DNA from 3 places in the Streptomyces sp. NPDC051180 genome. Region 2 is predicted to be linked to each of the others. Evidence: riboswitches for the same ligand, from Rfam matches in the RefSeq annotation. Region 2 holds a riboswitch; each other region holds the start of a gene.
The links. A riboswitch is a leader RNA that binds a small molecule or an ion and turns the genes downstream of it on or off. The one in region 2 is predicted to bind cobalamin.

Region 1 (7,671 bases), on a different contig from region 2:
GCGGCCCGGGCGGCCGCCACCGCCCATGTTCCCCTGCTGGCGCTCCGCCGCCCCGGCTGGGTCCCGGGGGAGGGTGACGACTGGCGTTCCGTCGCCTCCCTGGAGGAGGCGGCCGGGGCCCTGGACGGTCTGGGCGACCGGGTCTTCCTGACCACCGGCCGCATGGGCCTCGCGGCCTTCGCCGCCTGCCCCCAGTGGTTCCTGGTCCGCTCGGTGGACGCCCCGGACACCCCGACGCCGGCCCGCGCCGAGGTCCTCCTCGACCGGGGGCCGTTCAGCCTGGAGGGCGAGCGGGCCCTCCTCGCCGCCCACCGGATCGACGTCCTCGTCACCAAGGACAGCGGCGGCGCGGCGACCGCCCCGAAACTGACGGCCGCGCGCGAGGCCGGCCTCCCGGTCGTCGTCGTCCGCCGCCCCCCGGTCCCCTCCGGCGTCCCGGTGGCGGCGACCCCGGAGGAGGCCGCCGCCCGGGTGCTGGGCCGCTGACGGCTGCGGCGGCTCAGCCGTACCGGCGCGGGGTCCAGGCGATGGTGCGGCCGTCGGCGCGTTCGACGGCGCGGGTCTGCGAGGAGCCGACGAGGAGGAGGGTGCGCATGTCGACCTCGGAGGGTTCCAGGGTCTTGAGGGTCACGACCCGGACGGACTGCTCGGGGCCGCCGACGTCGCGGGCGACGACCACCGGGGTCTCCGGGGAGCGCAGTTCCAGGAGGAGGTCGCGGGCGGCCGCCACCTGGTGGGTGCGGGACCGGGATCCCGGGTTGTAGAGGGCGATGACCAGGTCGGCGGAGGCGGCGGCGCGCAGCCGGGCCTCGATGACGTCCCAGGGCTTGAGCCGGTCGGAGAGGGAGATCGTGGCGTAGTCGTGGCCGAGGGGGGCGCCCGCGGCGGCGGCGGCCGCGTTGGCGGCGGTCACGCCGGGGAGGACCCGTACGGGCACGTCCGCGTACTCCGGCTCGCAGGCGACCTCCAGGACGGCGGTGGCCATGGCGAAGACGCCCGGGTCGCCGCCGGAGACGACCGCGACCTTCCGGCCGCGCCGGGCCAGGTCGAGCGCGAACTCGGCGCGCTCGGACTCGACCTTGTTGTCGGAGCCGTGGCGGATCTGGCCGGGGCGGAGCACCGGAACCCGGTCGAGGTAGGTGGTGTAGCCGACGAGGACGTCGGCGTTGACGAGCGCGCCGCGCGACTCGGGGGTCAGCCAGGGTGCCCCGGCGGGGCCGGTGCCGACGACGACGACCTCGCCGCGCTCGCGGGCGGGGGGCTCCTCGTCGACGCGGGAGGGCAGGACGGCGACGGAGAAGTACGGGACGGTCTCCGGGTCCACCTCGGCCAGGGCGCCGGTCCGCTCGCCCGTCATGAACGCCCGCTCCACGTACCGGGCGTCGTCGAGGCGGCCGGCCCGCTCCAGGGCCCGCCGCACGGTGGGGAAGGTGCGGCCGAGCTTCATCACGACCGCCGAGTCGGTGCCCGCGAGGCGGGCCGTCAGCTCGTCCTCCGGCAGGGTGCCGGGGATGATCGTGAGGACCTCCTCCGCCTCGCACAGCGGCTCCCCGAGCCGGGCTGCGGCGGCGCTCACCGAGGTGACGCCGGGGATGACGGTGGTGTCGTAGCGGTCGGCCAGCCGCTTGTGCATGTGCTGGTACGAGCCGTAGAACAGCGGGTCGCCCTCGGCGAGGACGGCGACGGTGCGGCCGGCGTCGAGGTGGGCGGCGAGGCGGGCCGCCGCCTCCTCGTAGAAGTCGTTCAGGGCGCCCCGGTAGCCGCCCGGGTGGTCGGTGGTCTCCACCGTGAGCGGGTACATCAGGCGCTCCTCGATCTGCCCCTCGCGGAGGTGCTCCGCGGCGATCGAGCGGGCGATGGAGCGGCCGTGGCGGGCCGAGTGGTACGCGACGACGTCGGCGGCGGCGATGGCCTTCACCGCGGCGACGGTCATCAGGTCCGGGTCGCCGGGGCCGAGGCCGACGCCGTACAGCTTTCCGGTCACGGTGGTCATGCCTGGATCTCCGCTTCGTGGGCGATCGCGTTGATCGCGGCGGCCGTCATGGCGCTGCCGCCGCGCCGGCCGCGGACGACGAGGTAGTCGAGGCCGAGGTCCTGGTCCGCGAGCGCGTCCTTGGACTCGGCGGCGCCGATGAAGCCGACGGGTATGCCGAGGACGGCGGCGGGCCTCCCGGCGCCCTTCGCGACCATCTCCAGGAGGTGGAAGAGGGCGGTGGGCGCGTTGCCGATGGCGACGACGGAGCCTTCGAGGCGGTCCCGCCACAGTTCGAGGGCGGCGGCGGAGCGCGTGGTGCCGAGTTCGGCGGCGAGCGCGGGCACGGCCGGGTCGGAGAGCGCGCAGATCACCTCGTTGTCGGCGGGCAGCCGCTTGCGGGTGACCCCGCTGGCGACCATCTGGGCGTCGCAGAGGATCGGCGCGCCGGCCCGGAGCGCCTCGCGGGCGCGGGAGACGACCTGCGGCGAGTAGGCGATATCGCGTACGAGGTCGGTCATGCCGCAGGCGTGGATCATCCGGACCGCCACCTGGGCGACGTCGGCGGGCAGGCCCGCCAGATCCGCCTCGGCGCGGATCGTGGCAAAGGACCGGCGGTAGATCTCCGCCCCGTCCTTCTCGTAGTCGAACATCCTGGTGCTCTCGCTCATCTCGTCGGGTTCGTGCGGGCGGTGGCGACCGCCTCGGTCAGGGAGGTGCGGGGGGTGGGGAGTCCGTCCACCAGATAGCCGTCCTCGCCGGTGGCGAGGACCTCGACCCAGTCGCCGTGCGGGTGCCCGCAGCGGCGTGCGCACCCGGAGAAGTGCACGGGCAGCGGCCCCGCCGGCGCGGCGAGCGCGTCCGCCCGGACGTCGGCGAGGGACTTGGCGCAGCCGGGCCGACCCGTGCAGGCGGTGACCCCCGCCCCCGGCGCCCCGGGCCGGGTGACGAACCCCTGGCGCTCCAGCTCCCGCAGCCGCTCCGCGGCGGTCCCGGGTGTCGGGACGTCCGGGTCCGCCGGGTCCACGACGACCACCCCGCGCCAGGGGGTGAGGCGGAGTTCGGCGGCGGGCGCCAGGGCCCGGAGCTGGGCGGCGGTCAGCCGGCCGAGCGGCGCGAGGACGTGCAGCCCGCCGGGGAGCGCCCCGGGGGCGGGCGGCGGGGAGACGGTGAGCGGCGGCGGTACGGGGACGGGCTCCGCGTCGACTCCGGCGCGGGCCAGGGCCCCGGCCCACTCCGGGACGTGGCCGTCGGGCAGCTCCCGCGGCCGCCAGGCCCCGGTGCCGGCCGCGTCGGCGGCGTCCAGGAAGGCGAGGGCGGCGACGAGGGCGGCCGGGACCGCGTCGGCGGCGTCGATCCGGAAGGCCGCCGGGCCGAGCCGCAGCAGGGCGGTCCCGTCCGGCTCTGCGACCAAGCTCACATCGCCGCCGAGGCCGGCGACCTCGCCGCGGCCGTCGTCGAGGACGAACAGGAACCGTCCCGAAAGGGACGCGGCCCGGGGCTCCGCGCAGAGGGCGGCGTCCAGCCCTCGGGCCCACAACTGCACGTCGGCGTGGCCGAGTCCGCCGAGGCCGGCGGTGGGCGAGGCGATGATGTTGCGGACGCGTTCGTGGGTGGGGGAGGGCAGCAGGTCCGCCGCGGCGAGCAGCTCCGCCAGCCGGGCCCCGCACCCCTCCGGAAGGCCGCGCAGCTCCGCGTTGCCGCGCGAGGTGACGCTGATCCGCCCGTCGCCGAGGGCCTCCGCCGCGTCGGCCAGGACCTGTGCCTGACGGAGCGTCAAACGACCTGCGGGGAGCCGGAGTCGGGCCAGCCGACCGTCGTCGGCCGCGTGCAGGCGCAGCGCCCCGGGGCAGGCGTCGCCACGGTCCCGTATGCGAGGTTCGCCCCGTTCGGGCGTCGGGGGTGGGGTGGGCGGCATGGCGGCGAGCATACCCACGGGAAACCGACCGACCACCGGGTGTGATCCTGCCGACTCCCCGGCCCCCCGACGGCACGATCTACTATGCAGACGGCATGGGGTCCCAGGACCCCGGGGAGGAAGCCCGGTGAGAATCCGGCGCGGTCCCGCCACTGTGAGCCCGTACCGGCCGCGCCTCGGCACGACCCGGAACGAGTGAGTCAGGAACTCCCGCCATCCACACGACCACCCGGGGCGCGGACAACCCCGAGGAAGGGCCTGCGCACGCCATGCTTCTGCTGCTGTCGCACTCCGACACCGACCTGCTCAGTGCCCGCGCGGCGAACGCCGGGACCGCAGGCGGCCCGGTGGAGTACCGCTTCGCCAACCCCGCCCGCCTTCCCCTCGCCGACCTGCCCGGCCTCCTCGACGACGCCGAACTCGTCGTCGTCCGCCTCCTCGGCGGGCTCCGCTCCTGGCAGGAGGGGCTCGACGCGATCCGCGCCACCGGAAAGCCGCTCGTCGTCCTCAGCGGCGAACAGGCCCCCGACGCCCAGCTGATGGAGACGTCCACCGTCCCCGTCGGCGTCGCCACCGAGGCCCACGCCTACCTGGCGCACGGCGGCCCCGCCAACCTGGAGCAGCTGGCCCGCTTCCTCTCCGACACGGTCCTGCTCACCGGCCACGGCTTCGAGGCCCCGGCCGCCGCCCCCACCTGGGGCCCGCTGGACCGCACCCCGCGCCGCACCGACGGCCCGACCGTCGCCGTGCTCTACTACCGCGCCCACCACATGAGCGGCAACACCGCCTTCGTCGGCGCCCTCTGCGACGCGATCGAGGACGCCGGCGCCCGCGCGCTGCCGCTGTACGTCGCGTCCCTGCGCGCCCCCGAGGCCGAACTCGTCGACACCCTGCGCACCGCCGACGCCATCGTCACCACCGTCCTCGCCGCCGGCGGCACCAAGCCCGCCGAGGCCCAGGCCGGCGGCGACGAGGAGGCGTGGGACGCGGGCGCGCTCGCCGCGCTCGACGTGCCGATCCTCCAGGCGCTGTGCCTCACCGGCTCGCGGTCCGCGTGGGAGGAGAACGACGAGGGCCTCTCCCCGCTGGACGCCGCCAGCCAGGTCGCCGTGCCCGAGTTCGACGGCCGGCTCATCACCGTCCCGTTCTCCTTCAAGGAGATCGACGAGGACGGCCTGCCCGCCTACGTCGCCGACGCCGAGCGCGCGGCCCGCGTCGCCGGGATCGCGATCCGGCACGCCCGGCTCCGCCACATCCCGAACGCGGAGAAGAAGCTGGCGCTCGTCCTCTCCGCGTACCCCACCAAGCACTCCCGCATCGGCAACGCGGTCGGCCTCGACACCCCCGCCTCCGCCGTCGCCCTGCTCCGCCGGCTGCGCGAGGAGGGCTACGACTTCGGACCGGAGGAGGACCTCCCCGGCGTGGTCTCCGGCGACGGCGACGAGCTGATCTACGCCCTGATCGAGGCCGGCGGCCACGACCAGGACTGGCTCACCGAGGAGCAGCTCGCGCGCAACCCGGTCCGCATCCCCGCCGCCGACTACAAGCGCTGGTACGCGACCCTGCCCGAGGAGCTGCGCACCCACGTCGAGGAGCACTGGGGCCCGGCGCCCGGCGAGATGTTCCTCGACCGCTCCCGCAACCCCGAGGGCGACATCGTCCTCGCCGCGCTGCGCCGCGGGAACCTGCTGGTCCTCATCCAGCCGCCGCGCGGCTTCGGCGAGAACCCGATCGCGATCTACCACGACCCCGATCTCCCGCCGTCCCACCACTACCTGGCCGCCTACCGCTGGATCGCCGCCCGCGCCGAGGACGGCGGCTTCGGCGCCGACGCCATGGTCCACCTCGGCAAGCACGGCAACCTGGAGTGGCTGCCCGGCAAGAACGCCGGACTGTCCGCCGCCTGCGGCCCCGACGCCGCCCTCGGCGACCTGCCGCTCGTCTACCCCTTCCTCGTCAACGACCCGGGCGAGGGCACCCAGGCCAAGCGCCGCGTCCACGCCACGCTCGTGGACCACCTGGTGCCGCCGATGGCCCGCGCCGACTCGTACGGCGACATCGCGCGCCTGGAGCAGCTGCTCGACGAGTACGCGCAGATCTCCTCCATGGACCCGGCGAAGCTGCCCGCGATCCGCGCCCAGATCTGGACGCTGATCCAGGCCGCCAAGCTCGACCACGACCTCGGCCTCCAGGAGCGCCCGGAGGACGACGGCTTCGACGACTTCCTGCTGCACGTCGACGGCTGGCTGTGCGAGGTCAAGGACGCCCAGATCCGCGACGGCCTGCACGTCCTCGGCGGCGCCCCGGCCGGCGAGGCCCGGGTCAACCTGGTCCTCTCCATCCTGCGCGCCCGCCAGATCTGGGGCGGCACGCAGGCGCTGCCCGGCCTGCGCGAGGCCCTGGGCCTCGACGAGTCGGCCGCCACCCGCACCACCGCCGACGAGGCGGAGGCCAAGGCCCGCGAGCTGGTCGAGGCGATGGAGGCCGCCGACTGGTCGACGGACGCCGTGGAGACGGTCGGCGCCGCGTACGGCCCGGAGGTCCGGTCCGTCCTGCGCTTCGCCTGCGAGCAGGTCGTGCCGCGCCTCGCCGCCACCACCGACGAGCTGACGCACGCCGTGCACGCCCTGAACGGCGGCTTCGTCCCGGCCGGGCCGTCCGGCTCCCCGCTGCGCGGCCTGGTCAACGTCCTGCCGACCGGCCGGAACTTCTACTCGGTCGACCCCAAGGCCGTGCCGTCCCGGCTCGCCTGGGAGACCGGCCAGGCGCTCGCCGACTCCCTCCTGGAGCGCTACCGCACCGACAACGGCGCGTGGCCGACCTCGGTGGGCCTCTCCCTGTGGGGCACCAGCGCGATGCGGACCGCGGGCGACGACGTCGCCGAGGCCCTCGCCCTGCTCGGCGTCCGTCCCCTGTGGGACGAGGCGTCCCGCCGCGTCAACGGCCTGGAGCCGATCCCGCTCGCCGAGCTGGGCCGCCCGCGCGTCGACGTCACCCTGCGCATCTCCGGCTTCTTCCGTGACGCGTTCCCGCACGTCATCGGCCTTCTCGACGACGCCGTACGGCTCGTCGCCGGCCTGGAGGGCGAGTCGGCCGAGGACAACTATGTCCGGGCGCACGCGCAGGCCGACCTCGCCGAGCACGGCGACGAGCGGCGCGCCACGACCCGCATCTTCGGCTCCCGCCCCGGGACGTACGGCGCGGGCATCCTCCAGCTGATCGACTCGCGCGACTGGCGCACCGACGCCGACCTCGCCGAGGTGTACACGGTGTGGGGCGGGTACGCCTACGGCCGCGGGCTCGAAGGCCGCCCGGCCCGGGCCGAGATGGAGACGGCGTACAAGCGGATCGCGGTCGCCGCGAAGAACACGGACACCCGCGAGCACGACATCGCCGACTCCGACGACTACTTCCAGTACCACGGCGGCATGGTCGCGACCGTCCGCGCGCTCAAGGGCACGGCCCCCGAGGCGTACATCGGCGACTCGACCCGCCCCGAGACCGTCCGCACCCGCACCCTCGTCGAGGAGACCTCCCGGGTCTTCCGTGCCCGCGTGGTCAACCCGCGCTGGATCGAGGCCATGCGCCGCCACGGCTACAAGGGCGCCTTCGAGCTGGCGGCCACCGTCGACTACCTCTTCGGGTACGACGCCACGACGGGCGTGGTCGCCGACTGGATGTACGACAAGCTCACGCAGGAGTACGTCCTCGACCCGGCGAACCAGGCGTTCCTGAAGGAGGCCAACCCCTGGGCCCTGCACGGCATCGCCGAGCGGCTCCT
Region 2 (7,671 bases):
ACCACTCCCGCCAAGGGCAGACCGACCTTCGATCTCCCGGCCGGAGAACTGGAGTTGGGCGTCGGCATCCACGGCGAGCCGGGCCGGGAGCGGCGGGCGATGATGACCTCGCGGGAGATCGCGGACTTCGCCGTGGACGCGGTCGTCCAGGACCTCAACCCCGACGGCCCGGTGATCGCGCTGGTCAACGGGATGGGCGGGACACCGCTCCTGGAGCTGTACGGCTTCAACGCGGAGGTGCAGCGGGTGCTCACCGAGCGGGGCGTGCCGGTGGCGCGGACGCTGGTGGGGAACTACGTGACCTCCCTCGACATGGCCGGCTGCTCGGTGACCCTGTGCGAGGTGGACGAGGAGCTGCTCCGCCTGTGGGACGCGCCGGTCGAGACGGCCGCGCTGCGCTGGGGCCGGTGAGGCGGCGGTGGGTACGGACGAGGGAGCGGGCATGACGGAGACCTTCGGCGCCGCGTTCCTGGTGCGCTGGCTGGACGCGGTCGCCGGGGCCGTCGACCGGGAGGCGGACCGGCTCACCGAGCTGGACTCGGCGATCGGGGACGCCGACCACGGCGCCAATCTCAGGCGCGGCTTCGCCGCGGTCACGGACCTGTTGGCGAAGGAGCCGCCGGCGACGCCCGGCGCGGTGCTCACCGCCGCCGGGCGACAGCTGATCTCCACGGTCGGCGGCGCGTCGGGCCCGCTGTACGGAACCCTGCTGCGGAGCGCCGGGAAGACCCTGGGCGAGGACGAGGGGGTCACCCGGGAGCGGCTGGCGGAGGCGCTGGACTCCGGGGTGGCCGCCGTGTCCCGGTTGGGCGGTGCCCAGGTGGGCGACAAGACCATGCTGGACGCGCTGACTCCGGCGGTGGAGGGCCTGCGGACCTCGTTCGCGGCGGCCCGCGCCGCCGCGGACGAGGGCGCGCTGGCGACCGTACCCCTGCGGGCGCGCAAGGGCCGGGCCAGCTACCTCGGCGAACGCTCGACGGGGCACCAGGATCCGGGGGCGACGTCGTCGGCCCTGCTGTTCGCCGCGCTCGCCGAGACGGCGGCGGCCGAGGGCCTGTCGGCCGGGAACCCGGCGTCCGGGAACGCGAGCGCCGCGGACCGGGGCGTCGGGGAGGGGCACGGCGCCGGGGAGGCGTCGTGAGCCCGGCGGGGGGCGGGGCCGCGCCCGTGGGTATCGTGCTCGTCTCGCACAGCTCGGCGGTCGCGGCGGCCGTCGCCGAGCTGGCCGCGGGGCTCGCGGGCGGCGGGGACCTCGCGCCGCTGGCTGCGGCGGGCGGCCTGCCGGACGGCGGGCTGGGGACGAGCGCGGAGCTGATCTCGGCGGCGGCGCAGGCCGTGGACCGCGGGGCGGGGGTGGCGCTCCTGGTCGATCTGGGGAGCGCCGTGCTCACCGTGAAGGCGCTGCTCGCCGAGGGCGACGAACTCCCGGAGGAATCCCGTCTGGTGGACGCGCCGTTCGTCGAGGGAGCGGTGGCGGCGCTGGTGACGGCGAGCGCCGGCGGGGACCTCGACGCGGTGGCGGCAGCGGCCTCGGAGGCGTACTCCTACCGCAAGGAGTGACCTCCGGCGGCGGGTGCGCGGAGTGACGGAGAGGCCGCACCGGGTGGCGACCGTGTTGTGATGTACCTGGTCAACGCACTAATGTCGCAGGGCCTTGGTGTACGGGAAACCGGTGCAGTACCGGTGCGGCCCTCGCCACTGTGATCGGGAGGTCCGGCTCCACCTCCGCGGGGAACACCCTCGGGGAAGCCACTGGACCGCGACGGGAGACCGCCGCGGTGTGGGAAGGCGGAGTCGGACGGCATGACCGTCAGCCAGGAGACCGGCCAGGGTGCGTTGTCCATCCACGAGGTGCTGGAGAGGGTCTTCCGACCATGCATATAGCCGAGGGGTACCTTCCCCCTGCGCACGCCGCCGCCTGGGGCGTCGCGGCCGCCCCGTTCGTCGTCCACGGGGTGCGCTCCCTGACCCGCGAGGTGCGCGCGAACCCCGAGTCCACCCTGCTGCTCGGCGCTTCCGGCGCCTTCACGTTCGTCCTGTCGGCGCTCAAGCTGCCTTCGGTGACGGGCAGTTGTTCCCACCCGACCGGCACGGGCCTGGGCGCGATCCTGTTCCGGCCGCCGATCATGGCGGTCCTGGGGACGATCACCCTGCTCTTCCAGGCCCTGCTGCTCGCCCACGGCGGCCTCACCACGCTCGGCGCCAACGCGTTCTCGATGGCGATCGTCGGGCCCTGGGCGGGGTACGGGACCTACCGGCTGGTGCGCCGGTTCGGTGCGCCGCTGATGGTCGCCGTCTTCTTCGGCGCGTTCGTCGCCGACCTCTCGACGTACTGCGTGACCAGTGTGCAGCTGGCGCTGGCCTTCCCCGACCCGGGCAGCGGCATCGCGGGGGCGCTGGCCAAGTTCGGCGGCATCTTCGCCGTGACGCAGATCCCGCTGGCGGTGAGCGAGGGCCTGCTGACCGTGCTCGTGATGCGGTTGCTGACCCAGTCGAGCAAGGGCGAGCTGACCCGTCTCGGCGTCCTCGCCCCGCGGTCCGCCGAGCGCCACGAGGAGGCGGCCGCACGATGAGCAGGATCAGCCGGAACACCAGGATCAACGCCCTTCTGCTCCTCGCCGTCGCGGCGCTCGCGGTGCTGCCGCTCGTGCTGGGCCTCGGCGACCACAAGGAGGAGCCCTTCACCGGGGCCGACGCCGAGGCGGAGACCGCGATCACCGAGCTCCACCCGGACTACGAGCCCTGGTTCAGCCCCCTGTACGAACCTCCTTCCGGGGAGATCGAGTCTGCCCTGTTCGCCCTCCAGGCCGCACTGGGCGCCGGCGTCCTGGCGTACTACTTCGGTCTGCGTCGCGGCCGTCGCCAGGGCGCTGCGCGGGCCGCGTCGGCCGCGGGCGACGGCGAGCAGCGGGCCGCCGAGAAGCGCTCCGCGGGCGACACGGGCAAGGACGGTGCCGCCGGAGCCGACGCCCCCGTCCCCGGCCGGGACGCGTAGCCGCCGATGCTGCCCATCGACGCGGCGGCGCACGGCAGCCGCTGGCGTGCCCGCCATCCCGCCGAGAAGGCGCTGCTCGGCTTCGGTCTGACGTTGTGCGCGGTGTGTCTGCCGCCGTGGCCGGGCGCCGTGCTCGTGGCGGCGGCCACGCTCGGGGTGCTGCTCGGTCCGGCCGGCGTGGCGGGCCGTCAGCTGTGGCGGGCGTTCCGCGTGCCGCTCGGCTTCTGTGTCACGGGCGCGGTTCCGCTGCTCTTCGAGGTGGGCGGGGCCCGGGGGCCGGTGGCGCTCGCGCCGGACGGCCCGGCGCACGCGGTCGAGCTGCTGCTGCGTACTTCGTCGGCCTCGCTCGGGGTGCTGCTGTTCGCGTTCACGACGCCGGTGTCCGACGTCCTCCCCCGGCTGGTCCGGGCGGGGGTGCCGGCGCCGGTGGTGGACGTGGCCCTGGTGATGTACCGGATCATCTTCCTGCTGCTCGACTCGCTGGCCAGGATCCGGCAGGCGCAGGCGGCCCGGCTGGGGCACACCAGCCGGGCCGCGACCTGGCGTTCGCTGGCGGGCCTCGGCGCGACCACTTTCGTCAGGGCCTTCGACCGGGCGCAGCGCCTGCAGTCGGGGCTCGCCGGCCGGGGGTACGACGGGACGCTCCGGGTGCTGGTGCCCGCGTGCGCCGTCTCCCGCCGGTTCCTCGCGGCGACGGCTCTGCTGCTCGGGGGCCTCGTCGCCCTCACCCTCGTACTCGAAAGGTTCCTTCCGTGACGCCTCCGCACCCGACGACGCCTCAGGGCCCGGCTCCCGTCGTGGAGCTGGTGAGGGCGGGATTCGCCTACGAGGACGGGCCCCCGGTCCTGGAGGACGTGGACTTCGCGGTGGCGGAGGGACGGGCGATCGCGCTCCTGGGCCGCAACGGCAGCGGCAAGACGACGCTGCTGCGCCTGCTGAGCGGCGGCCTGAAGTGCGGGAGGGGCGCGCTGCTCCTGGACGGGGCGCCGGTGGCGTACGACCGCCGCGGGCTGACCCGGCTGCGGACCACCGTGCAGCTGGTCGTGCAGGACCCGGACGACCAGCTCTTCGCCGCCTCCGTGGGCCAGGACGTGTCCTTCGGGCCGACGAACCTGGGGCTGCCGGAGGACGAGGTGCGGCTGCGGGTGCGCGAGGCCCTGGAGGCGCTGGACATCGTGGCCCTCGAGGACCGGCCGACGCACCTGCTCTCGTACGGGCAGCGCAAGCGGGCCGCGATCGCGGGCGCCGTGGCGATGCGGCCGCGGGTCCTGATCATGGACGAGCCGACGGCCGGCCTCGACCCCCACGGCCAGGAGCGGCTGCTCGACGCCCTGGGGCGGCTGCGCGAGGGCGGCACGACCGTGGTCATGGCGACCCACGACGTGGACCTCGCCCTGCGCTGGGCCGACGAGGCCGCCGTCCTCTCCCCCGCGGGGCTGCGGACCGGACCGGTCGCCGACCTCCTCGCGGACGACGAGCTCCTCGCCGACGCCCGGCTCCGCCGCCCCTGGGCCACCGCGGTGGCGCGGCTGCTCCGGGCCCGCGGTCTGCTCGACCCGGACGCGCCGGAGCCCCGCACGCCCGAGGACCTGGACGCGTGGGCGGGTGCGGGGAGCCTGTGATCCTTGAGGTTACCGAGTAGTAGACATCACTCCCCGATTCTTCTGCAACTAGTTGCATAAGGCGGACGGGTCCCCTAGAACTGAGGGCGACGATCCTGCGCGAGGAGGCGCCCCGATGACCCCGTACCCGCACCTGCTGAGCCCGCTCGACCTGGGGTTCACGACCCTGCCCAACCGGGTGATCATGGGGTCGATGCACGTCGGCCTGGAGGAGACCGAGCACGGCTTCGAGCGCATGGCCGCGTTCTACGCCGAGCGGGCGCGCGGCGGCGCCGGCCTGATCGTCACCGGCGGCATCGCACCCAACGAGGCCGGCCGGCCGTGGGACGGCGGCGCCAAGCTGACCACGGACGAGGAGGTCGCCGAGCACCGGCTGATCACCGACGCCGTGCACGCCGAGGGAGGCCGGATCGCGATGCAGATCCTGCACTTCGGCCGGTACGCCTACCACCCCGGCCTGGTCGGCCCCAGTGCGATCAAGGCGCCGATCAGCCCCTTCGTGCCGAACGAGCTGACCGACGCCGAGGTCGAGCAGACCGTGGAGGACTACGCCCGCTGCGCCGAGCTCGCCAAGGAGGCCGGCTACGACGGCGTCGAGGTCATGGGCTCCGAGGGCTACCTCGTCAACGAGTTCATCGCGGCCGCGACCAACCAGCGCACCGACCGCTGGGGCGGTTCCTACGAGAACCGCGTCCGCTTCCCGCTGGAGATCGTCCGCCGGATCCGCGAGCGGGTCGGCGCGGAGTTCATCCTCGTCTACCGCCTGTCCATGCTGGACCTCGTGCCCGGCGGCTCCACCCTGGAGGAGGTCGTCCGGCTCGCCAAGGAGATCGAGGCCGCGGGCGCGACCATCATCAACACCGGCATCGGCTGGCACGAGGCCCGCATCCCGACCATCGCCACCTCCGTGCCGCGCGGCGCGTACACCTGGGTGACGAAGAAGCTGATGGGCGCGGTGTCCGTGCCGCTCGTCACCAGCAACCGGATCAACACGCCCGAGGTCGCCGAGGAGATCCTCGCCGACGGCCGCGCCGACCTCGTCTCGCTGGCCCGGCCGTTCCTGGCCGACCCCGCCTTCGTCGCCAAGGCCGCTGCCGACCGCGCCGACACCATCAACACCTGCATCGGCTGCAACCAGGCGTGCCTGGACCACACCTTCAACCTGAAGATCACGTCCTGCCTGGTCAACCCGCGCGCCTGCCACGAGACCGAGCTCGTCCTCTCCCCCACCCGCCTCGCCAAGCGGATCGCCGTCGTCGGCGCCGGCCCGGCCGGCCTCGCGTGCGCCGTGTCCGCCGCCGAGCGCGGCCACGCCGTCACGCTCTTCGACGCCGCTGCCGAGATCGGCGGCCAGCTGAACGTCGCCAGGCGGGTGCCGGGCAAGGAGGAGTTCGACGAGACCCTGCGGTACTTCCGCGTCCAGCTCGACGAGCGCGGGGTCGAGGTGCGGCTCGGCACCCCCGTCGCCGCCGGCGACCTGGACGGCTTCGACGAGGTCGTCGTCGCCACCGGCGTCTCGCCCCGCACGCCCGGCATCCCCGGCGTCGACCACCCGAGCGTGGTCAGCTACCTCGACGTGCTGCGCGACGGCGCGCACGTCGGCGAGCGCGTGGCGATCATCGGCGCGGGAGGCATCGGCTTCGACGTGGCGGAGTTCCTCACGGACGGCGGCGAGGGCGCGAGCCAGGACCCCGAGACGTACTTCCGGCAGTGGGGCGTCGACACCTCCTACGAGAACCGCGGCGGACTGCGCGCCCCCGAGCGCAACGCGCCGCCGCGCCGGGTCCACCTGCTCCAGCGCAAGAGCTCCAAGGTCGGCGCGGGCCTCGGCAAGACGACGGGATGGATCCACCGCACCGAGCTCAAGCACCGCGGCGTCACCATGGTCGCGGGCGTCTCCTACGACCGCATCGACGACGAGGGCCTGCACCTGACGATCGACGGCGAGCAGCAGCTCCTGCCCGTCGACACGGTCGTGCTCTGCTCCGGCCAGGAGCCCCGCCGCGACCTGTACGAGGAGCTGGTGGCCGCCGGCCGCACGCCGCACCTCATCGGCGGCGCGGACGTGGCCGCCGAGCTGGACGCGAAGCGCGCCATCGACCAGGGCACCCGGCTCGCCGCCACCCTGTGACGACGGCCCCCTGATCGCCGTGGCCGACCGAACCTAGGATGCGAGCATGTCCCTCCCGCACGCGATCCTCACCGCGTTGCTCGAGAAGCCGTCCTCCGGCCTCGAACTGACGCGCCGCTTCGACAAGTCGATCGGCTACTTCTGGTCGGCCACGCACCAGCAGATCTACCGCGAGCTGGGGAAGCTGGAGCAGGCGGGGCACATCCGCGCCCTGCCCGCCCCGGTCCCCGCACGGGGACAGAAGAAGGAGTACGAGGTCCTCGCAGCGGGCCGGACCGAACTGGGCGACTGGGTCGCCCGCACCGAGGACCCCAAGCCGATGCGGGCCGCCCTCCTCCTGCGCATGCGCGCCGCCGCGGTCGTCGGCGCCTCCGGGCTGCGCGCCGAACTGCACCGCCATCTCGTCCTCCACCAGGAGCAGTTGGACGAGTACCTCGCCATCGAGTCCCGCGACTTCCCGTCCGAGCGACGCCGCTCGGAACCCGACCGCCTCCGCCACCTCGTCCTGCGCGGCGGCATCGACATGGAGCGCTTCTGGGTGGAATGGCTGACCGGCGCGCTGAAGGAACTCGGCGAGGGGTGAGGAGCGGCGACGGCCGGGAGCAGACCCCCCGGCCGTACGCTTCTACGCCCACCAGAGCGCGCACCGTCGGTGCCGGGCCGGCGGCACGTCCACGGTGGAGGACGCCGTGTGGGCGATCGCGACCCCGACGCCGTTCACCAGACGCGTCAGCGTCCGCGTCCGGGCCCGCAGCCGCTGCCGAGCCTTGCGCTCCTCCTCCGCGGCCCAGCGGGCGACGGACCGGTCCTGCCGGAAGCGGGGCCAGCTGTGGAGGTCGACGGCCCTGCGGACGGACTGGGGCTGGGGCCTGGAACGATTCCGCGCGGCCTCGGCGGCAGACGCGGCGCTGTACCTGAGGTCC
Region 3 (7,671 bases), on a different contig from region 2:
TGGTAGGCGTCGAGGAGCAGCGACAGCACCGCGCCCTTGACCGCGCTCATCCGCTGCCGGGCCGCCATCGATCCGGAGGCGTCCACCACGAAGAGCACTAGGTTGCCCTCGCGCCCCTCCCGGGTCGCCTGCCGCAGGTCGTCGCGGCGGACCACCAGACCGGGCCCGGACCGCCCGCGCGCCTTCTGGTGCGGAGCGGCGGCCCGCACGGTCGCCGACAGGTGCAGCTTGGTCAGCGCGCCCTTGGGGCGCACCGATCCCGTGGTCCTGCCGTGCTCGGTGCGCGCCCGGGAGCGGCGCCCGGCCGCGCCCTCGCCGAGCCCCGGCACGCTCAGCGTCCGCGTACGGAACGGCTCGGCGGCCTTGACGGCGGCGCGCTCGCCGGCGCCCGACCCGGAGCCCTGCGGCGCCGGCGCGGGGGCCTCCTCGGGTGCCGGCGCCTCCTCGGGTGCCGGTCCGTCCTCGGACGCCGGGAGCTCCTCGGGGGCCGGCCCCTCGCCCTGCGGCGGAATCCCGCCGCCCTCCGGACCGCCGCCGGGGCCCCCGTCCGGGCCGCCGTCACCGGGGCCGTCGGGCTCCGGGTCCTCGTCGGGCTCCTCGCCCTTGAACCGCTCCAGCGTCTCGTCGAGCTTGTCCTCGTCGAGGCCGGGCGCGTCGAACGGCGAGCGCCGGCGACGGTGGGGGAGGGCCAGCAGCGCGGCCTGGCGCACGTCCTCCGAGGTGACCTCGGTCCGTCCCGCCCACGCGGCGAGCGCGCTCGCCGTGCGGGCCATCACGATGTCGGCGCGCATGCCGTCCACCTCGAACGCGGCGCAGGTCGCGGCGATCTGGAGCAGCACGGCGTCCCCGAGGGCCACCCGCGGCAGCAACTCCCGCGCGGCGGCGATCCGTCCGCGCAGCTCGGCCTCCTCGGCCGCCCAGCGCCCGGCGAAGGCGGCCGGGTCGTCCTCGAAGGAGAGCCGGCGCCGCACGACCTCCACCCGCTGCTCGGGCACCCGCGAGGCGGCGACCTCGACGGTCAGCCCGAAGCGGTCGAGCAGCTGGGGCCGCAGTTCGCCCTCCTCCGGGTTCATCGTCCCGACCAGCAGGAAGCGTGCGGCGTGCCGCACCGAGACGCCCTCGCGCTCGACGTACGAGGAGCCCATCGCGGCCGCGTCGAGGAGCAGGTCGATCAGGTGGTCGTGGAGGAGGTTCACCTCGTCGACGTAGAGGATGCCCCGGTGGGCGTCGGCGAGGAGCCCCGGCTCGAACGCCTTCACCCCGTCCGCGAGCGCCTTCTCGATGTCGAGCGCGCCGACGAGCCGGTCCTCCGAGGCGCCGACGGGCAGCTCGACCATCCGGGCCGGCCGCGCCTCGGCCCCCAGGACCTCGTGCGGCCCGTCCGGGCAGCCGGGGTCGGGCGCGCCCGGGTCGCAGCTGAACCGGCACCCGGCGACGACCGGGACCTCCGGCAGCAGTTCGGCGAGGGCGCGGACGGCGGTGGACTTCGCGGTGCCCTTCTCGCCCCGCACGAGGACCCCGCCGACGGCCGGGCTGACGGCGTTCAACAGCAGCGCGAGCCGCAGGTCGTCCATGCCGACGACGGCGGTGAACGGATAGCGGGTGCTCATCGGGTGGTCCTCTCCTCGAATTCGGTCGGCTCGTGCCCCACGGGGCCGGCCCCCGTCACGGCGCACCCGGCGGGACGAACGGCAGCCCCGACGGCGCACCCCGCTCGATCAGCCGCAGCAGCGCGTCGGTGTCCGCGTGTTCCTCGATCAGGTCGCCGAGCCGGTCCAGCTGCTCCTCGCGCAGGGCGCCGAAGGACGTGTCGGGCGCCGGGACGAACCGCCGTCCCGCCGCCGCCGCGACCTCCCGCAGGAACGCCCTGCGGAAGCCGTCGCTCTCCAGGGAGCCGTGCCAGTGGGTGCCCCACACGGCGCCGACCCGGCAACCGTCCAGGAAGGGCTCCCCGCCCTCCACGGTCGCGACCCCGTGGTGGATCTCGTACCCCTCGACGCGCTCGCCGAGGGCCTCGCCGACCGGTCGGGCGAGGGTCTTCTCGCGGGCGAACCGGACGCGCACGGGCAGCAGCCCGAGGCCCTCGACGGCTCCGGCCCGGGACTCGACCTCGTCGTCGATGTGCTCGCCGAGGACCTGGAAGCCGCCGCAGACACCGAGCACCGGGCGGCCCTCGGCCGCGCGGCGGGCCAGTTCGCCGGCGAGCCCGCGCTCCCGGAGCCAGGCCAGGGCCTTGACGGTCCCGCGGGTGCCGGGGACGACGACCAGGTCGGCGTCGACCAGTTCCTCCGGCCGGTCCACGAACCGGACGACGACGCCCGGCTCGGCGGCCAGGGCGTCGACGTCCGTGAAGTTCGACATCAGCGGTACGGCGCAGACGGCGACCCGCAGCACGTCGGCGCCGACCGGCGGCGCGACGACGGACTCCCGGACGGTGCCGCGCAGCGAGACGCGCAGGCCGTCCTCCTCGTCGATGCCCAGCCCGTGCGCGTACGGCAGGACGCCGAAGGTCCGCCGCCCGGTCAGCCCGTGGAGCATGTCGAGGCCGGGTTCGAGCAGGGTGACGTCGCCCCGGAACTTGTTCACCAGGTAGCCGGCGACGAGGGCCTGGTCCTCGCGGCCCAGCAGCGCCGTCGTCCCGAAGAACTGGGCGAAGACCCCGCCCCGGTCGATGTCCCCGACCACCACGACGGGCAGCCGCGCGGCCCGCGCGATGCCCATGTTCACGATGTCCGTGCGCCGCAGGTTGATCTCGGCCGGACTGCCCGCCCCCTCGCAGATCACGGCGTCGTACATGCCCCGGAGTTCCTCCAGGCACGCCAGGACGGGTTCGAGGAGTTCCTTCTGCCGTCCCCCGTGGTAGCCGCGGGCGCTCAGTTCGCCGACCGGCTTTCCCATCAGGACGACCTGGCTGGAACGGTCGCTGCCGGGCTTGAGCAGCACCGGGTTCATCAGCGCGGTCGGCTCGACGCGGGCGGCCTGGGCCTGCATGGCCTGGGCCCGCCCGATCTCGGCGCCCTCGCGGGTGACGAAGGAGTTGAGGGACATGTTCTGTCCCTTGAACGGCGCCACCTTCAGGCCCTGGCGGACCAGCCAGCGGCAGATTCCGGCCGTCACCACGCTCTTGCCGGCGTCGGACGTGGTCCCGGCGACGAGCAGTCCGCCACCCCTCATGCGTTCCTCCGCTTCAGCGCGCTCACGATCAGCCGGCCGCCCACGCAGGCGGCCAGGGTCAGTCCGGTGACCCGGCGGGACAGCCGGACCGCCCGCTCGATGTCGGCGACCTCCACGGGCCGCCCCTCCCCGTTGAGCACGGGCCGGTGCTCGACCCGCCCGCCGTACGCGAGGGTCCCGCCGAGCCGCACGCCGAGGGCGCCCGCGAAGGCGGACTCGACGGGGCCCGCGTTCGGGCTGGGGTGCCGTGCCGCGTCCGCGCGCCAGACCCGTGCGGCTCCGCGCGGGTCGCCGCCCGCGACGGTGGCGAGGACGGCGGTCAGCCGGGCCCCGGGCCAGCCGGCCACGTCGTCCAGCCGCGCCGAGGCCCAGCCGAACCGGCGGTGGCGGGGGGACTTGTGGCCGACCATCGCGTCGAGGGTGTTGACGGCCCGGAAGCCCACGAGCCCCGGCACGCCCGCGACGGCGCCCCAGAAGAGGGCGCCGACCACGGCGTCGGAGGTGTTCTCGGCGACGGACTCCACGACCGCGCGGGCCATCGCGGGGCCGTCCAGGGCCTGCGGGTCGCGCCCGCAGAGGTGGGGCAGCCGCTCCCGGGCCACCTCCAGGTCCCCGGCCTCCAGCGCCCCGCCGATCGCGCGGGCCTCCCGGCCCAGGGTCGTCCCGCCGACCACGGCCCACACGGCGGCGGCGGTCAGGGCGACGGAGGCGGCGCGGCTGTCCTTGACCGCGCGGGCGGCGAGGGCGCCGGCCGCGGCCGTGGCGCCGGCGCAGACGGCGGTGTGCAGGGCGCCCCAGCCCCGGTGGTCGTGGTGGAGACGCTCCTCGACGGCGGCGGCCGCCCGGCCGAACGCGGCGACGGGATGTCCGCGGCGGGGGTCGCCGACCAGCCGGTCGACGGCGAGGCCGAGGGTCGCTCCGTACGCGAAGACACGGGTGGCTCTGGAAAGGCTGCGGCTGCGGCCGGGCATGGCGCAATGTCCTCACTCAGGGTCCGCGCCCTGGATCGACGTGACCGGCGGCGAGAGTTCCTGACTCCCGGACCCTGGGGATCCGGTCACAGTGGCGGGACCGCGCCGGATTCGCACCGGACTTCCTCTGCTGCCGCCGTAATGGCCTCGGCAGTCCACCACGGCCCGAGAACAGCCGTCAACTCACCGTTGACCTGCGTCGCGTCACTGTGCGGAGCACCACAAACACGAGGGCCGGGCGGTCCGCACCCGAAGGTGCGGACCGCCCGGCCGAGGTACCGGGGACCGTCAGGCGACGATCAGGTAGATGCCGTACGCCACGGCCGCCAGGCACAGGGCGAAGCAGGCGTACGCGCCGGTGCGGGCCAGGGCGGCGGAACCGCCCTGGGCGGCGGCCTGCTCCTGCTTGGAGAGGCCGATGACGCCGAGGGTGAAGAGGCCCACCAGGGCGACGGTCGCCACGAGGCTGACTCCGAAGACGGAGCCGAGGGCTGCCCAGTCGATCTTCATGTCGTTGGTTCCTTACACCGCTGCCGCGGGGGCGGGGGGAGCGGCCGGGTCCGTGGGAGCCGGCGCGGGGATGGTGGTCTTGAGGTCCGCGTCCGCGACCGCGGCGACGGAGCCGGCCGGCGGCGGGGTGACGGCGGCGATCGCCGTGGTCACCACACCCGCGGGCTCGGGGGCGTCGAGGTCGTCGGCGGTGACGTTGTGCTGGTCGACCGGCTTGCGGCGGGAGAGCGCCCAGATGACGGCCGAACCGGAGACCAGCAGGACCGCGACGGCGGCGATGCCCCAGGTGCCCTGCTTGGTCAGGAACTCGGCGCCGGCGCCGACCAGACCCGCGGCGGGCAGGGTCAGGCCCCAGGCGACGAACATCCGGGTCGCGGTCGACCAGCGGACGACGCCGCCCTTGCGGCCGAGGCCGGCACCCATCACGGCACCCGAGCAGGACTGGGTGGTGGAGAGGGAGAAGCCGAGGTGCGAGGAGGCCAGGATGACCGTGGCGGCGCTGGTCTGGGCGGCGAAGCCCTGCTGCGGCTTGAGGTCGGTGAGGCCCTTGCCCATGGTGCGGATGATGCGCCAGCCGCCGAGGTAGGTGCCGAGCGCGATGGCGACACCGGCGGAGACGACGACCCACAGCGGGGGGTTCGAGCCGGGGCTGACGACGCCCTGCGTGACCAGGGCGAGGGTGATGATGCCCATCGTCTTCTGGGCGTCGTTGGTGCCGTGGGCGAGGGAGACGAGACCGGCGGAGGCGATCTGGCCGACGCGGTAGCCCTTGGCGGTGTGCTTCTCGTCGGTCTTGGCGCCGATCTTGAACGTCAGCCGGGTGGCCAGCATCGCGGCGAGGCCGGCGACGATCGGCGCCGCGATGGCCGGGATCAGGACCTTGGTGACGATGGTCGGGGCGTTCACGGCGGACCAGCCGGCCGACATGACCGCGGCGCCGATGAGTCCGCCGAAGAGAGCGTGGGAGGAGCTGGACGGCAGGCCCAGGAGCCAGGTCAGCAGGTTCCACAGGATGGCGCCCACGAGCGCCGCGAAGATCACTTCTGTACGAATGCCCTCTTCGTTGATGATCCCGCCGGAGATCGTCTTGGCGACCTCCACGGACAGGAACGCTCCGACGAGGTTCAGCACGGCGGACATGGCCACCGCCGTCTTGGGCTTGAGAGCACCGGTCGAGATGGTCGTGGCCATCGCGTTGGCGGTGTCGTGGAAACCGTTCGTGAAATCGAACACGAGAGCTGTCACGACCACAATGGCGAGCAGCAGCGTGATGTGTTCCATTTACCCAGGCAATCGTTTGACGTCAGTGGCTCGACGAACGTAAGCAACCTGGGTGAACGGAAGATGAACTGGGGCGGGCGGCGTGGTGTCCCTATCCGGTGTCAAGAGATTCCGCTTGTCCTCCCAGAGGGTCGGCTGTCCACGATGCGGTCACCCCGCAACCCCGGGTAATCCGGTCCCTCCCCGGGCACGTATGACCTGCCCGGGTTCCTCCGCGACCGCCCCGTTCCGCTCCCCGGACGGAACCATCCGACCGGGGGACCCCGCCGGGGAGACCCATGTCACTCCCCTGGGTGGCGTCCGGAGGAGCGCACGCCGCCGCCGTCGGCCCCCCCGCCCGGCTCCGTCCGGTGGCACCCCGCCCGCACCCTGCCGACACTGGAGAGCGTGCGCCCGGCTACAGCGACGGCAGTGGCCGTCACCACTCTGATCGGTGCCGGCGCGGCCGCGGTCGCGGCCGGCCGGTACGCCAGCGACGTCGCCCTCAAGGCGCCGTCCGGACGACCCCTCCCCGGGGATCCACGCCTGACCGTGCACGCCACGGGCCCGGACCGGATCACCCTGACCCGCAGCCTCGCCTCGCTGCGCCCCGGCACGTACGGCATCGAGGCCCCCGGCCTGCACGCCGTCGTCGGCCCCGTCCTCGACCGCGTCCCGCACACCGCCGACACCGTCGTCCGGCGTCTGGAACGCGTCGAGCTCGGCACCCCCGGCCCCGGCAGCCGCGTCCGCCTCACCCCCCAGCTGCACCGGGGCACCCCGACCACCGCCCTCGGCCTGGCCCACGAGGACGTCGAGATCCCCGGCGAACTCGGCCCCCTGCCCGCCTGGATCGTGCACGGCCCGCGCAGCACCTGGGTGATCGCCCTGCACGGCCTCGGCACCACCCGCGAGCACCCGCTGAACGTCGTCCCCTTCTTCCACCGCCGCAAGATCCCGGTCCTGGTCCCCGCCTACCGCGGCGACGAGGGCGCGCCGCCCTCCCCGGACGGCCTCGCCCACCTCGGCGACTCCGAGTGGCGCGACGTCGACGCCGCCATCCGCTACGCCGTCCGCCGCGGCGCCTCCCAGGTCGTCCTGCACGGCTGGGGGACCGGCGCCTCGATGGCCCTGCGGGCCGCCGCCGAGTCCGGGGTCCGCGACCGCATCGCCGGCCTCGTCCTCGACTCCCCGGTCCTCGACTGGGAGGCCACCCTGCGCAACCTCGCCGCGGCCCGCCACGTCCCCGGCCCGCTGCTCCCGCTCGCCGTCCGCGCCGCCCAGGGCAGGACCGGCGCGCACGGCGACCGCGTCGGGGCCGCCGCCTCGCCGGACGCCCTGCGGGTCCCGGTCCTCCTCGTCCACGGCCCCGACGACACGATCGCCCCCTGGGGCCCGTCGGTGGAGCTCGCCGCCCGCCGCCCCGACCTGGTCAGCCTGCGGACCGTCCGGCAGGCGCCGCACGCGGCGATGTGGAACGCCGACCCGGTCGGCTACGAGGAGTCCCTGCGCCGCTTCCTCACCCCGCTCTTCTGACCCGTCCCGGGGAAGCCCGGGAGGCCGCGGCGGTGCCGCCCCGGAGAGGCGTTCCGGCGGCAGTTGTGACGGGGCAGCGGATTCCGATTGGGCTTTCGGGCCGTCAGCGGGAAGACTGCCCCCGTGACGTCTCGAAAGCCCGATGAACCATTGGCGCGCAACTCCAGACTCCGACTCGTCCGCCCGCGGGCCCTGGCCACCGCCCGACGGGCCGTGACGA

Region 1: it holds a riboswitch for cobalamin, as region 2 does, so the genes downstream of both, cobN (cobaltochelatase subunit CobN) here and AB0424_RS01795 (energy-coupling factor ABC transporter permease) in region 2, are expected to answer to the same signal.
Region 3: it holds a riboswitch for cobalamin, as region 2 does, so the genes downstream of both, AB0424_RS03765 (cobalamin biosynthesis protein) here and AB0424_RS01795 (energy-coupling factor ABC transporter permease) in region 2, are expected to answer to the same signal.

What each region holds. Positions count from the first base shown of each region.
Region 1 covers NZ_JBFBBC010000003.1:115,240-122,910, reverse strand. The annotation lists gene AB0424_RS07265 (cobalt-precorrin-6A reductase) at 1-486, shown strand, start outside; gene AB0424_RS07260 (precorrin-2 C(20)-methyltransferase) at 500-1,993, opposite strand; gene AB0424_RS07255 (precorrin-8X methylmutase) at 1,990-2,643, opposite strand; gene AB0424_RS07250 (cobalamin biosynthesis protein CobG) at 2,640-3,890, opposite strand; cobalamin riboswitch at 3,971-4,122, shown strand; gene cobN (cobaltochelatase subunit CobN) at 4,160-7,671, shown strand, end outside.
Region 2 covers NZ_JBFBBC010000001.1:400,086-407,756, reverse strand. The annotation lists gene dhaK (dihydroxyacetone kinase subunit DhaK) at 1-411, shown strand, start outside; gene dhaL (dihydroxyacetone kinase subunit DhaL) at 443-1,141, shown strand; gene AB0424_RS01800 (PTS fructose transporter subunit IIA) at 1,168-1,560, shown strand; cobalamin riboswitch at 1,611-1,846, shown strand; gene AB0424_RS01795 (energy-coupling factor ABC transporter permease) at 1,875-2,573, shown strand; gene AB0424_RS01790 (energy-coupling factor ABC transporter substrate-binding protein) at 2,579-2,995, shown strand; gene cbiQ (cobalt ECF transporter T component CbiQ) at 3,002-3,751, shown strand; gene AB0424_RS01780 (ATP-binding cassette domain-containing protein) at 3,748-4,617, shown strand; gene AB0424_RS01775 (NADPH-dependent 2,4-dienoyl-CoA reductase) at 4,733-6,748, shown strand; gene AB0424_RS01770 (PadR family transcriptional regulator) at 6,795-7,331, shown strand; gene AB0424_RS01765 (hypothetical protein) at 7,374-7,671, opposite strand, start outside.
Region 3 covers NZ_JBFBBC010000002.1:63,351-71,021, reverse strand. The annotation lists gene AB0424_RS03775 (putative cobaltochelatase) at 1-1,610, opposite strand, end outside; gene AB0424_RS03770 (cobyric acid synthase) at 1,666-3,174, opposite strand; gene AB0424_RS03765 (cobalamin biosynthesis protein) at 3,171-4,145, opposite strand; cobalamin riboswitch at 4,180-4,312, opposite strand; gene AB0424_RS03760 (hypothetical protein) at 4,434-4,655, opposite strand; gene AB0424_RS03755 (inorganic phosphate transporter) at 4,668-5,936, opposite strand; gene AB0424_RS03750 (hypothetical protein) at 6,324-7,451, shown strand; gene AB0424_RS03745 (hypothetical protein) at 7,665-7,671, shown strand, end outside.